DNA from 2 places in the Streptomyces sp. 796.1 genome. Region 2 is predicted to be linked to the other one. Evidence: predicted binding sites of a transcription regulator. Region 2 holds the regulator's gene; the other holds the start of a gene.
What was found. Region 2 encodes HrcA, which represses chaperone genes, less so after heat shock. Its sites were predicted from a motif close to TTNGCACTCNGNNNNNCNGAGTGCNAA; they were not measured.

Region 1: groES (co-chaperone GroES) is a predicted target of HrcA. The motif match lies at 1,033-1,059, and genes of this name have one in related genera.

Annotation. Positions count from the first base shown of each region.
Region 1 covers NZ_JBLIWA010000008.1:126,359-133,312, reverse strand. Annotated here, with positions in the region: gene groL (chaperonin GroEL) at 1-483, opposite strand, end outside; gene groES (co-chaperone GroES) at 578-886, opposite strand; gene ACMA1D_RS08140 (THUMP-like domain-containing protein) at 1,318-2,520, shown strand; gene ACMA1D_RS08135 (MFS transporter) at 2,612-4,150, opposite strand; gene ACMA1D_RS08130 (TetR/AcrR family transcriptional regulator) at 4,623-5,363, shown strand; gene ACMA1D_RS08125 (RNase A-like domain-containing protein) at 5,689-6,954, shown strand, end outside.
Region 2 covers NZ_JBLIWA010000003.1:56,093-63,046, forward strand. Annotated here, with positions in the region: gene ACMA1D_RS03020 (DUF3097 domain-containing protein) at 1-320, opposite strand, end outside; gene ACMA1D_RS03025 (MBL fold metallo-hydrolase) at 406-1,149, opposite strand; gene hrcA (heat-inducible transcriptional repressor HrcA) at 1,349-2,365, shown strand; gene dnaJ (molecular chaperone DnaJ) at 2,366-3,499, shown strand; gene ACMA1D_RS03040 (nitronate monooxygenase) at 3,882-4,997, shown strand; gene ACMA1D_RS03045 (16S rRNA (uracil(1498)-N(3))-methyltransferase) at 4,994-5,737, shown strand; gene ACMA1D_RS03050 (hypothetical protein) at 5,973-6,710, shown strand.

The sequences.
Region 1 (6,954 bases), on a different contig from region 2:
GGCGACGAGCTCGCCGACCTGCTTGTCCTGGGCGGAGAGCCCGGCGACGGCGGCGATGTCCGACTTCTCGTCGATCGGGCGCGCGGTGGCCAGCAGGTCGTCGGAGATCGCCTTGACGGCGGCGTCGATGCCCTTCTTCAGGGCGGCCGGGGAGGCGCCGGCGGCGACGTTGCGCAGGCCCTCGCGGACCAGCGCCTGGGCCAGCACGGTGGCGGTGGTGGTGCCGTCACCCGCGATGTCGTTGGTCTTGGTCGCCACCTCCTTCACGAGCTGGGCGCCCAGGTTCTCGTACGGGTCGTCGACCTCGACCTCACGGGCGATGGTGACGCCGTCGTTGGTGATGGTCGGGGCACCGAACTTCTTGTCGATGACGACGTTGCGGCCCTTGGGGCCGATCGTCACCTTGACGGCGTCAGCGAGCTGGTTGACACCGCGTTCGAGGGCGCGACGGGCGTCCTCATCGAACTTCAGGATCTTCGCCATGGTTGCCTTAAGTCCTCTCCAAAGAGCCGCGCCCCGGTCGCCCGGGTGTTCAGACACGGGTGGCCGGGGCGCGATTCACGTAAAACTGGGTGAATTACTTCTCGATGATCGCGAGGACGTCGCGAGCCGAGAGGACGAGGTACTCCTCGCCGTTGTACTTCACCTCGGTGCCGCCGTACTTGCTGTAGAGCACGACGTCGCCGACGGAGACGTCGAGCGGAAGACGGTTGCCGTCCTCGAAGCGGCCCGGGCCCACGGCCAGGACGACGCCCTCCTGGGGCTTCTCCTTGGCGGTGTCCGGAATGACCAGGCCCGAGGCCGTGGTCTGCTCGGCGTCGAGCGGCTGGACCACGATGCGGTCCTCAAGCGGCTTGATGGCAACCTTGGAGCTGGCGGTCGTCACGATCCGACCTCCCCCTTCGGAGATCTCACGGGGTTAACTGTCTGAGGTGGCGACCTGGTAGATCCGTCGTCGCGGGTGCCGGATCTGCCCGTCGCTGTGTTTGGCACTCCGCATTGAGGAGTGCCAGCCCTGAGACTAGGACGCGGTTAGCACTCGGTCAAGCGGAGTGCCAATGCGGCGGGGCCGCGGGTCGCTCTCGGGGGCGCGCCCGGGGGCGCTGCGGGGCGCTCCCCCAGCCGCCGCGGGCCGCACCCGGGGTCACCGCGCGGGCCGCACCCGGGGCCCGTTCCCCGATGCGCCGCCCGGCCACTCCCGGTGCGCCGTCAGGCCGCTGCCGGCCCGCTCCCCGGTGCTGCCGAGCCGCTCCCCGACCGGCACCACCCGGCCACCGGCCTCCGCCTCCGCAGCGCGGGCGCTGCGAGAATGGCGCGGTGAGTACGACCACCGACCCCGTCGGGACCTTCCAGGCCCTGCTGACCGACGAGGGGCAGGCGCTGCTGGGCGCGCTGCGCGACCTCGACCCGAACCAGGAGCTGGCCGCCGCGACCCGGCTGCGCCGCGACCATCCGGCCGACCTGGTCTCGGCCGCGATCGGGCAGGCCAGGTTGCGGCAGCGGGCGGTGGCGAAGTTCGGCGCCGATGACGCGTACCGGATGTACTTCACGCCCGACGGCGTCGAGCAGGCGACGCGCGCCACGGTGGCCACGCACCGGGCGCGGCGGTTCGCGGCGCTCGGGGTGCGCCGGCTGGCCGACCTGTGCTGCGGCATCGGCGGCGACGCGCTGGCCCTGGCCAGGGCCGGGGTCTCCGTGCTCGCCGTCGACCGCTCCCCGCTGACCTGCGCCGTCGCCCGCGCCAACGCGGAAGCGCTGGGACTGGCCGACCTGGTCGAGGTGCGCTGCGCGGCGGTCGAGGACGTCTCGACCGCGGGCTGCGACGCGCTCTTCGTGGATCCCGCGCGGCGCACCGGCACCGGGGGCGGCGGCCGGGGCCGGATCTTCGACCCCGAGGCGTACTCGCCGCCGCTGTCCTGGGCGGTCGCCGCCGCCCGCGGCCTGCCGCACGCGGCCCTGAAGGTCGCCCCCGGGCTGCCGCACGAGGCGATCCCGGCCGACGCCGAAGCGGAGTGGATCTCGGACGGCGGCGAGGTGAAGGAGGCCGTGCTGTGGTTCGGCACCGCCCCCGGCGCCCGCCGGGCCACGCTGCTGCCCGCCGGCGCCACGCTGACCGGCGGCGACCTGCCCGACCCGGAGCCGGGCCCGGTCGGCCGCTGGCTGTACGAGCCGGACGGCGCGGTGATCCGCGCGCATCTGGTGGCGGACGTGGCCGCGCAGGTCGGCGGCCGGCTGATCGACCCGACGATCGCGTACGTGACCTCGGACGAACTGCTGCCGACCGGGTACGCGAGCGCGTACGAGATCACGGACGTGCTGCCGTTCAACGTCAAGCGGCTACGGGCACTGCTGCGCGAGCGCGAGGTGGGCGTCCTGACGGTGAAGAAGCGCGGCTCCGCGGTGACCCCGGAGGAGCTGCGCAAGAAGGTGAAGCTCCAGGGCCCCGCGTCGGCGACGGTCTTCCTGACCCGGGTGGCGGGGGCGCCGATGATGCTGGTGGGGCAGCCGGCGGATCGGTAACGGCCGCTGGTGGCAGGCTGGTTGGCGTTCCGTCAGCCCACGCGCTTGGCCCGCACCGGGCCGTCCGGTGACTCGGTGCGGGCCGTACGCCTCATCCGGCCCGTTCCGTACCCGCCGGGTCGGGGATGGCGGGGGCGGCCGGCGCGTCGGAGCCGGCCCGCGGCGTGTCGGACGTGCCCTGCGGCGCGGTGGGTCGGGCGGCCGGCGTGCGACTCAGGAGGACGAAGGCGACCAGCGCCGCCGCGACCAGCAGGCCGGCGGCGCTGCCGAAGGCCACCGCGTAGCCGCTGCTCAGCCGCTCGCCCGGGGCGCCGGACGCATGGTCGGTGGTCCGGGCTGCGACGGTCACCAGGACGGCGAGGCCGAGCGAACCGCCGATCTGCCGGAAGCTGTTGAGCAGCCCGGAGGCCATGCCCGCCTCGGCCGGCGCGACGCCGGTGATGGCCGCGGTGCCCAGCGGCACGAAGCACAGTCCCACGCCCACGCTGGCCACCAGCGACGGGCCGAGCATCACGGTCCAGAACGTGCCGTCGGCGGAGACCGCGAGCGCGAACCAGGCGAAGCCCACCGCGCCGATCAGCCCGCCGACCACCAGCAGCCGGCGGATGCCGACGGCCGCCACCGTGCGGGTCGCGACCAGCGAGCCGACGACGATGCCCACGCAGAACGGCAGGAAGGAGAGGCCGGCCGCGGTCGGGCCGTAGTCGAGCACCTGCTGCATGTAGAGCGACAGGAAGTAGAACGTCGCGAACTGGCCGGAGAACAGCAGCAGCACGAAGAGGTTGGCGGCCAGTACCGGGCGGGCGGCCAACAGCCCGATGCGCAGCAGTGGTTGTCGCGTCCGCCCTTCGACGAGCACGAAAGCGGCGATGAGCAGCACCGCGACGGCGAGCGTGGCCACCGTCGCGGCCGAGGCCCAGCCGTGCGTTTCGGTCCGTACCAGGCCGAAGACGAGCGTGGTCATGCCGAGCGTGACGAGTACGGCGCCGGCCAGGTCGAGCCGGGGGCGCGGCCCGGTGCGCCGGTCGGACGCGATCCAGCGGACCGCACCGACCAGGGCGAGCGCCACGATCGGCACGTTGACCAGCAGGACCGAGCGCCACCCCGCGCTCTCGGTGAGCAGCCCGCCGGCGAGCACGCCGACCGCGCCGCCGGCCGCGCCGGCCATGCCCCACAGCCCGAGCGCCCTGGCCCGCGCGGGCCCGGCCGGGATGGTGACGGCGATCAGGGCGAAGGCCACCGGCGCCAGCGCGGCGGCCCCCACCCCCTGTACGGCGCGGGCGGCGACCAGCCCACCCGGCGAACCGACCAGCCCGCCCGCGAGGCTGGCGACGCCGAAGACGACGAGCCCGCCGATCAGGGTGCGCCGCCGCCCGACGATGTCGGCAAGCCGCCCGCCGAACATCAGCAGACCCCCGAAGGCCAGCGCGTACGCATTGACCACCCACAGCAGATCGTCGGCGGAAAAGCCCAGGTCGGAACGTATGTCGGGGAGCGCCACATTCACCACGGACATATCGAGCGACACCAGGAACTGCACGGTCAGCACCACGGCCAACAGACCGCGGTGCCCCCGCTCCACATCCTCATCGCGCGGCGTGCCCCCACCGCGGGGACCGGCATCGTGCATCACAACCCACCCTTCAGACAGGGGACTTGGACCGGTCGACGGACCGGTCGCACCATGGGGCCACACATTACTACACGCGTGGAAAAACTACGGGTGCGAGGCCGCGCCTGGAGGGCCGGCGGGCGCCCCGCAGCGGGCCACGACCGGGCGCCGGCGGCCCCGCGCACCGAAACTGGAATCATCACTCGGTCGACCGACAGCAAGACCGACAGCAACACCGGCCCGCCGGGCGCGGGCCGGCTCACGGCACGACGCGTACGAGCAGACCGGCGCGGCGGGCGCAGCGAGCACGGCGAACGCCACGAACACAACGGACACGACAAACAGAGCAGACAGCACAGACAGCGCAGACAGCACAGACACAGCGAGCACAGCGGACGGCCAGAAAGCGGGAGAAGTGGGCGCGGCGAACGAGGCGAACGGGACTGCGGCGGCGACGGAGGCAGAGGCAGCGAACGGGACGGAAGACGGGATGGCAGAACGGGCGGGCGCGGGGCGGGGAGCCGGGCCGGAGGCCGGACGCAAACCCGCCACGGGCCGACCGGTCGGCCGCCCCGCGCGCCTGGAGCGGGAGACGATCGTGGCCACCGCGCGGCGCGTACTGGAGGAGGAAGGCGTGCACGCGCTCTCCATGCGCCGCCTGGCCAAGGAGGTCGGCAGCACGCCCCGCGCGCTCTACCACCACGTACGCGACAAGGACGAACTACTCCTCCTCGTCCTGGCCGGCATGGCCGCCTCCGCCCCCCGCCCCGCCCTGCCCGACGACCCGCGCGACCGCATCTACGTCACCGCACTGCACATCCACGACCTGCTCCAGCCGCTGCCCTGGGTGGTGGAGGTGCTCGGCCTCGGCCACGTCACGGACAAGGGCGCGATGTGGATGGTGGAGGAGATCCTCGACTCGGCCATCCGTTACGGCCTCACCCCGCGCGAGGCGATCCGCGCCTACCGGGCGATCTGGTTCTACATCTACGGCGACCTCGCCTACCACGCGGCCCTCTCCCGCCGCGCCACCGAGGCCCCCCGCCCCACCCGCCACAGCCCCGTCCCCGACATGCTCACCCCGGAAGACGCAGCCACCCTCCCCCGCCTCACCACCCACGCGAACCTCTGGGCCGAGGTCGTCGACGTCTGCAACGTCCCGGAGGGCCTACACGCCCTGATCGACGGGCTGTTGGCGCGGAGCGGGGGGCGCGGCACGGGGCGGGTGTGAGGGAGCGGCTGCGGGTGGGGGAACGGTTGGTGGCGGGGAGACGGTTGTCGGCGGGGGGACGCGGTGGGGCCGCGTGCGACGCGTGGGGCACCTGACGCCGGCTGCCACCGGAAGGGCCACACGAGTTCGAGACTCGCTGTTACGATTCGAACATCCAGGGTGACGAACGGGGGGCGGCATGCCGTCCCCACGTCCCGCACCTGTCGCAGCCACGCGCCGCGCCGCCGGCGTGCCACCCACGACCGCCCGCCGGCGCGGCTCTTCCCCCCCGGCGAAGCGCGCACAAGAGGCCGCAGCACTCCGCACCCCGCCGCCGAGCAGCGGCGTGGGCTTCGACGTACAGCCCGCGCACATGTATTCCACGTCGTATCAAATGCGAGACCAGCAGTTCGACTACTACGACGCCGCCCGCAAACTGGTGGACGGGCTGAGCGGCCATCAACAGGCCGCCGGCAAGGGGAGCGGCGCCGATGCCTTCGCCGCCGAGTACAAGAAGGTCGCCGCCCTCTTCCTGGACGTCTGGTCGAAGAGCGTGGTGAGCGTCGGTGGCGCCGCCGTGGGGTTGACGGTCACGGCGAACAACTACGCCATGGCCGACTGGAAGTCCAACGAGAACAAGATGATCACCGTCCCGCCGAACCAGAAGGCGCCCGCGGTGATCGGCACAGCTCCCCAGTACGGTTCGGTCGCCGACATCCAGTGGTACGGCACGAGCCATGATTCGAGTTCCGCCATTCTGCGGGCGCTCGGCGGGGTTCCGGACTTCATCGCGGGTTTCATCCAGCCCGCCATCGAAGATGGACTGAAGCTCGGCGAAACACACGAGATCACGCCCAGCGCTTCCGCGTTCAGGGAGAAGCTGGAAGCGATAGCTGCCCACTGGCGAAAGGCCGGCGAGGTCGCGGACGGCACCGGCGACCGGCTCAGCGGCCTCGTCGGCGGCATCACCGACCGCAGCGACAACGAGTGGAAACGTGCGATGAACACGTTCTGCCAGACCATTTGGGGGACCACGGCCTGGGGGAGAACCCGAGAGGGGTACGCCTGGAAGACGACGTCGGCGCCTATGAAGCGGGAGCCCATCCTCTCAGTCCTCCATGCGACGGCTCGTGAGATGGCGCAGACGTGTCTGGACCTGGCAGACGCCGCGGACCGCGCCCGGGACGTGTCCGAACGGGCGGCGATCAAGGCCGCCAAGGGCATGATCAAGGACATGGTGGACGACTTCACGACCCCGTCGAAGGACGACTTCTTCAAGCTCATCCCCTTTGTCAGAGAAGCCCATATCCTTCAAAAGATGATCTCGTCCTTCCGGTCACACATGGACGATGCGGCCATCAACGCAGCAGTCGAGAAATATCATGAGGCCGGCCACACCTTGGCCGATCGATTAAGCCAACTCAAACCGGCCCTGGAAGAGGCCCAGAAGAGCGCCCCCACCTTCCACGCCGAGCAGGCACGCGCAGAAGCCTACGGCGCACGCTCCTTGAACGAATTCAAGAAGGAGCACAAGTGGACTGTGCCGGGAACTTCACCTAATAGCTTTACGTATCCGATCGACCTGGCCAACCAGGAGGGGATGGATAAATCG
Region 2 (6,954 bases):
GGGACGGCCAGCGAACCGGAGGCGGTACGGGCCCGGCCGGTCGCCGCGGGGGCGCCGCTAGGACGCGGCCGGACGAGCGTGACCGGTCGGCCCTCCAACATGAAACCGGCCGGGTGCAGCGGAAAGACCCGGTGCTTGCCGAACCGGTCCTCCAGCGTCACGGTCGGCCCCTCGGCGGTCTTCTCGCAGCGGATGACGGCCCCACAGAAGCCCGTGGTCACCTCCTCCACCACCAGGTCCACCTCGGCCGCCACCTCCGGCACGGACGTCGGCTTCTTCCACGGCGGGGTGAGGTCGGGCCCGTACTCTCTGCTGCGCATGCGGCAGACGATAGCCGCCGCCCACCCGCGGCCCGTGGCCGGACATTCCCCTTCCCCCTTCGCGCGCGCCCGCGCGTGGCTGCGGCTACTCCTGCCCCTGCTCCTGCGCGAAGCGGCGGGCCAGCATCGCGCGCTGCGCGCGCACGTAGGCGGCGTCCACCACCGCACCGTGGCCCGGCACGTACCGGGCGTCATCGCCGCCGAGGTCGAGCAGCCGGTCCAGGGCGGCCGGCCAGTGGGCGGGCACCGCGTCCGGGCCCGCCTGTGGCTCGCCCGACTCCTCCACCAGGTCGCCGCAGAACACCACCTCGGGTACACCGGGTACGAAGACGGCCAGGTCGTGCCCGGTGTGCCCGGGGCCGACGTTGGCCAGCAGCACCTCGCGGTCGCCGCCGAGGCTCACGGTCACCTCGCCGCACACCGAGTGCCGCGGGTACACCAGCAGGTCGGTGGCGCCCGCCGCGGCGTCGGCGTCCGCCCCGTGCCGTACCGCGTCCGCCCGCAGGGCGTCTCGCTCCCGGCGGAGCAACTCGGCCAGCCCCACCGCCCCGTACACCTGCACGCCGGCGAAGGCCGCGGTGCCCAGGACGTGGTCGAAGTGCGGATGGGTGAGCACGACGTGCGTGACCTCGTGGCCGAACAGGGCGCGCACCTCCCGGCGGATCTCCGCGCCCTCACGGAGCGTGGCTCCGGTGTCCACCACGAGCACGCCCGCCGGGCCGGCCACCGCTCCCACCGTGGCGTCCCACTGCGGCAGCCGGCGCCGGGCGACGCCCGGGGCGAGCACTTCCCAGTGAGCCCGTACGCGCTCTTCCGCACTGCTGTCCATGGGAGAGACGCTAACGGTCGGCCGGGCAGCCCGCCCGGCCGGCGAGGGCAGTTTCCGGCCCCACGCTCGGTTACGGCCGGGGCGACTCTTGCCCGGACCGCGGTCACCGGCCGTACACTGGCCCAGGGTTATTTGGCACTCGAATGTGCTGAGTGCCAGGAGAGGCCCCCGAGCGATGGTTTGACTGGAGGTGTGCGCGATGCTGAGCGAACGCAGACTTGAAGTGCTGCGCGCCATCGTCCAGGACTACGTCGGCACCGAGGAGCCGGTGGGCTCCAAGGCGCTCACCGAGCGGCACCAGCTCGGCGTCTCGCCGGCCACGGTGCGTAACGACATGGCTGCCCTGGAGGATGAGGGCTTCATCGCCCAGCCGCACACCAGCGCCGGCCGCATCCCCACCGACAAGGGCTACCGGCTCTTCGTGGACAAGCTCGCCGGTGTGAAGCCGCTCTCACCCGCAGAGCGCCGCGCCATCCAGAACTTCCTGGACGGCGCGGTGGACCTGGACGACGTGGTGGGCCGCACCGTACGGCTGTTGGCGCAGCTCACCCGGCAGGTCGCGGTGGTGCAGTACCCGTCGTTGACCCGGTCGACGGTGCGGCACGTGGAGTTGCTCGCACTCGCGCCCGCGCGCGTGATGCTGGTGCTGATCACCGACACCGGTCGGGTCGAGCAGCGGATGGTGGACTGTCCCGCGCCGGTCGGCGAGACCGCGCTGGCCGATCTGCGGGCGCGGCTCAACAGCCGGGTCGTAGGGCGGCGGTTCGCGGACGTGCCGCAGCTCGTGCAGGACCTGCCGGAGTCGTTCGAGCTTGAGGACCGGGGCACGGTCTCCACGGTGCTGGCGACCCTGCTGGAGACGCTGGTCGAGGAGACCGAAGAGCGGCTGATGATCGGCGGCACCGCCAATCTCACCCGGTTCGGGCACGACTTCCCGCTGACCATCAGGCCGGTGCTCGAAGCCCTTGAGGAACAGGTCGTCCTGCTCAAGCTGCTCGGCGAGGCCAAGGACTCGGGCATGACCGTGCGAATCGGTCATGAGAACGCTCACGAGGGCCTGAACTCCACATCCGTGGTCGCCGTCGGCTACGGTTCGGGCGACGAGGCAGTCGCAAAACTCGGCGTGGTCGGACCGACCCGCATGGACTACCCCGGAACGATGGGAGCGGTACGCGCAGTGGCACGTTACGTCGGACAGATCCTGGCGGAGTCGTAAGTGGCGACGGACTACTACGCCGTCCTGGGCGTGCGGCGCGATGCCTCCCAGGACGAGATCAAGAAGGCGTTCCGCAGGCTCGCGCGTGAGCTGCACCCGGACGTCAACCCGGACCCGAAGACGCAAGAGCGCTTCAAGGAGATCAACGCCGCCTACGAGGTCCTGTCGGACCCGCAGAAGAAGCAGGTCTACGACCTCGGCGGCGACCCGCTCTCCAACGCCTCGGGCGGCGGCCAGGGCGGTTTCGGAGCCGGCTTCGGCAACTTCTCCGACATCATGGACGCCTTCTTCGGCACCGCGTCGCAGCGCGGCCCGCGCTCGCGCACCCGCCGCGGCCAGGACGCCATGATCCGGCTCGACATCGAGTTGAGCGAGGCGGCGTTCGGCACCACCAAGGAGATCCAGGTCGACACGGCCATCGTGTGCACGACCTGTAGCGGTGAGGGCGCGGCGCCCGGCACCTCGGCGCAGACCTGTGACATGTGCCGCGGTCGCGGCGAGGTGTCCCAAGTCACCCGCTCCTTCCTAGGCCAGGTCATGACCTCGCGGCCGTGCCCGCAATGCCAGGGCTTCGGCACCGTGGTGCCGACCCCGTGCCCGGAGTGCGCGGGCGACGGGCGGGTGCGCTCGCGGCGCACGCTGACCGTCAAGATCCCCGCGGGCGTCGACAACGGCACCCGCATCCAACTCGCGGGCGAAGGCGAGGTCGGCCCCGGCGGCGGCCCCGCCGGCGACCTGTACGTGGAGATCCACGAGGCCCAGCACCCGGTCTTCCAGCGCCGCGGGGACGACCTGCACTGCACGGTCACCATCCCGATGACGGCGGCGTCCCTCGGCACCAAGGTGCCGCTGGAGACGCTGGACGGCCTGGAGGAGATCGACATCAGGCCGGGCACCCAGTCCGGCCAGTCGGTCCCGCTGCACGGGCGCGGCATCACGCACCTGCGGGGCGGTGGCCGCGGCCAGTTGATCGTGCACGTCGAGGTCACCACGCCGAGCAAGCTCGACCCCGAGCAGGAAGAACTGCTGCGCCGGCTCGCCAAGTTGCGCGGCGAGGAACGCCCGACGGGCGAATTCAAGCCAGGTCAGCAGGGGCTGTTCTCCCGGCTGAAGGACGCCTTCAACGGCCGGTGAGGGCGGGCCCGCCCCGCGCGGGCCCCAGCACTGACCGGAGGGCGCCGACCCCGTTGCGTACGGGGGCGGCGCCCTCTGCGTCTTCCGCTTCTTCGCTTGTGCTGGCAGGCCACTGGGTGGTGGGGGCGTCCCGCGCATCGGAAAAGGGCCGTGGGACGGGGCCGGGCCCCTGGCTGGGCGCGGCACGGGTCCGAACGCGGTGCACGGGTTGCCCGCTCCGGTCCGAGCCGGGCGTACGGACCGCTGCTCCAGGCCCGGGCACTGCCGTACGGGGCGGGTGAACGGGGCGTGCCGCAGCGGTGCGGAGAGTGTGGTGGAGGTCCACGGTGTGGACGCCCGGGGGTGTTGCCCGGGGCCGCACGGGGCGTGGCACGATGTGGCCATGTCCTCCCCGTTGACCGATCTCTACCGGTATCCCATCGTGCAAGCCCCCATGGCGGGTGGCGCCTCGCGCCCGCAGCTCGCCGCCGCCGTGGGCGCGGCCGGAGGGCTCGGCTTCCTCGCCGCCGGGTACAAGACGCCGGCGGCGATGTACGAGGAAATCAAGCACCTGCGGGCCCGGGGCGACATGCCGTTCGGCGTCAACCTCTTCATGCCGCAGCCCGCGACCAGCGACCCGTCGGCCGTCGCCGTCTACGGCGAACAGCTCGCCGGCGAGGTCGCCTGGTACGAGACGCCGCTCGGCGACTGCGACACGGCCACCGACGACGCCTACGACGCCAAACTCGCCATCCTGCTGGACGACCCGGTGCCGCTGGTCTCCTTCACCTTCGGCTGCCCCACGCGCGCGGTGTGCGAGGCGTTCGCCAGGGTCGGGACGGTGACGGTGGTGACCGTCACCTCCGTCGACGAAGCGCTCGCCGCCCACGCGGCCGGCGCCTCCGCGCTCTGCGTGCAGGGCATCGAGGCGGGCGGCCACCAGGGCACCCACCGCGATGACCCGCACGTCCAGGGCGGTGGCCAGGGCCTCGGGCTGCTCGCCCTCATCCAGTTGGTGCGCGAGGCGGTGCCGCTGCCGGTGATCGCCGCCGGCGGGCTGATGCGCGGCGCGCAGATCGCCGCGGTGCTCGCGGCCGGCGCCAGCGCCGCCCAACTCGGCACCGCGTTCCTGGTCTGCCCCGAGTCCGGCGCCAGCGCCGTGCACAAGCAGGCCCTGACCGACACCACGTTCACCCGCACCGAGCTGACCCGGGCCTTCTCCGGGCGGCCCGCCCGCGGCCTGGTCAACCGCTTCGTGCGCGAGCACGGCCCGTACGCGCCCGCCGCCTACCCGCAGGTGCACTACCTCACCTCCGGGCTGCGCAAGGCCGCCGCTGCTGCCGGCGACCCGCAGGGCATGGCCCTGTGGGCCGGGCAGGGGCACCGGCTGGCGCGCGAACTGCCCGCGGGCGAACTGGTGGAACTGCTGATGGCCGAGGTCGACGCGGCGCGCGCCGGGCTCGCCGCGGACACCGGGCGCCAGGCGGCGCCCCAGCCGGGCCCGGGTGGCGCCGCGTGACGGCCCCCGTCTTCATCGCCGACACGCTGGCCGGCGCCGCCCCGGGCGGCACGGTGGCGCTGGACGGCCCCGAGGGCCGGCACGCGGTCTCGGTACGCCGACTGCGCATCGGCGAGGAGGTCGTGCTGACCGACGGGGCGGGGCGCGGCGTCAGCGGCGCGGTGGTGGCCGTCGAGGGCAAGGACCGGCTCACCGTGCAGGTGGCCGAGGTGCGCGAGGAGCCGGCGGCGCAGCCCCGGATCACCGTCGTCCAGGCGCTGCCCAAGGGCGACCGGGGCGAACTCGCCGTGGAGACCATGACGGAGACCGGCGTCGACGCGATCGTGCCGTGGACGGCGGCGCGCTGCGTCACCCAGTGGCGGGCCGAGCGCGGCGCGAAGGCACTGGCGAAGTGGCGGGCCACCGCGCGCGAGGCCGGCAAGCAGTCGCGCCGGCTGCGCTTCCCCGAGGTGACCGCGGCGATGACCACGCGCGAGGTGGCCGAGGTGCTGGCCGGGGCCGCCTTCGCGGCCGTACTGCACGAGAGTGGCGCCCTGCCGCTGGCCACCGCGGAACTGCCAGCCCAGGGCGACATCGTGCTGGTCGTCGGGCCCGAAGGCGGCGTGGCCCCCGAGGAGTTGGCGGCCTTCGCGGCGGCCGGCGCCCAGCCCTACCGGCTCGGGCCCAGCGTGCTGCGCACCTCGACGGCGGGCACGGCCGCCCTCGCGCTGCTGCTCGGCCGCACGGCGCGTTGGGCGTGAGCGCGACGGCGCGCGGCGGGGGCCGGGCGCCGTCGGCGGCCGGGCGGTGGGCCGGTGTGGTCGCCGGTCGCGGGTCGCTGGTGGGCCGGTGTGGCTGCCGGGCGGCCGTGGTGACCGAGTGACCGAGTGGCAGGGGGAGCGGACCGGGGGGTTCGCGGCGCGGCCCGCGGGCGTGCGGACGACTGGCTGAGGGAGCCCTTCCGCGCACGTGGGAGGCGGTGGCAGGCTTCCGTACATGGGGGCAACAACACGAGCAAGGCGGTGGCGGAACACGGCCATCGCACTGGGCGCGGCAGCCGTCGCGCTGAGCACACTGGCGGCCTGCGACGACGTCGAGGGCGGGCTACGGGCCTCGACCGTCGCGATCACCACGGACAAGGTGGGCACCCGCGCGCTGGAGCGCGGCGGGATCGACGTGCAGTGGCTGACCTGCACGGCGCAGCTCAAACGCGCGAAGGACGGCCCGACGGGCAAGCCGAAGCCGACCGGCAAGTCGCAGGTCTCGTGCCGCGGCAAGACCAAGGGCGGGCAGGACCTGGAGATCACCGGGACCGTCACCTACGTGCGCGAGGACCGTTGCGTACGGGGCTCACTGGTGGGCACGTTGGCGAACCGGGAGGTCTTCAGGGCCGGGCTGATCGGCGAGTGCGGGGGCGGCCAACCCGCCCAGCACATCAGCCACCGGCCCACCGCCAAGCCGCCGCACCATCCGCCGTCCCACCGGCCACCGCCCACAGCCCGGCCCCGCCCGACCACCCCACCGCGGCCGACCGCGCCGCGCACCCACGAGCCGCCCCCGCCGCACCCCACCACGGCCCGGCCCACGGCGGCACCCAGCACACCACCACCCACCGCAGCCCCCACCGCGCCGCCTGCCCCGCCGAGCCCGACCGGCAGCAGCAAGAACGGCAGCAAGAACGGCGCCAAGTCCGACGACAAGGCTGGTAGCAGCGACAGCGGCCAGGGGCGGTAGGCCGGTGGCCGGGCAGCAGAGCGGCCCGTCGAGCCACTGACGACGTGCGCGGGGCGGGTCTTCCTCGGGAGGCCCGCCCCGCGCACGTAGCGACGTATCCGCAGCGGCGTACGGACAGGGCGCGGGCCTCGCAGCACGGAGCACGCGAGAGCGCCGGGCGCGCGGCGAGCGGAACACGGGCCGTGTGGGCGGAGACACGGGGAAGGCGGGGCGGTAGGCGCCCACACGTGGCGCGGGTGGCCCT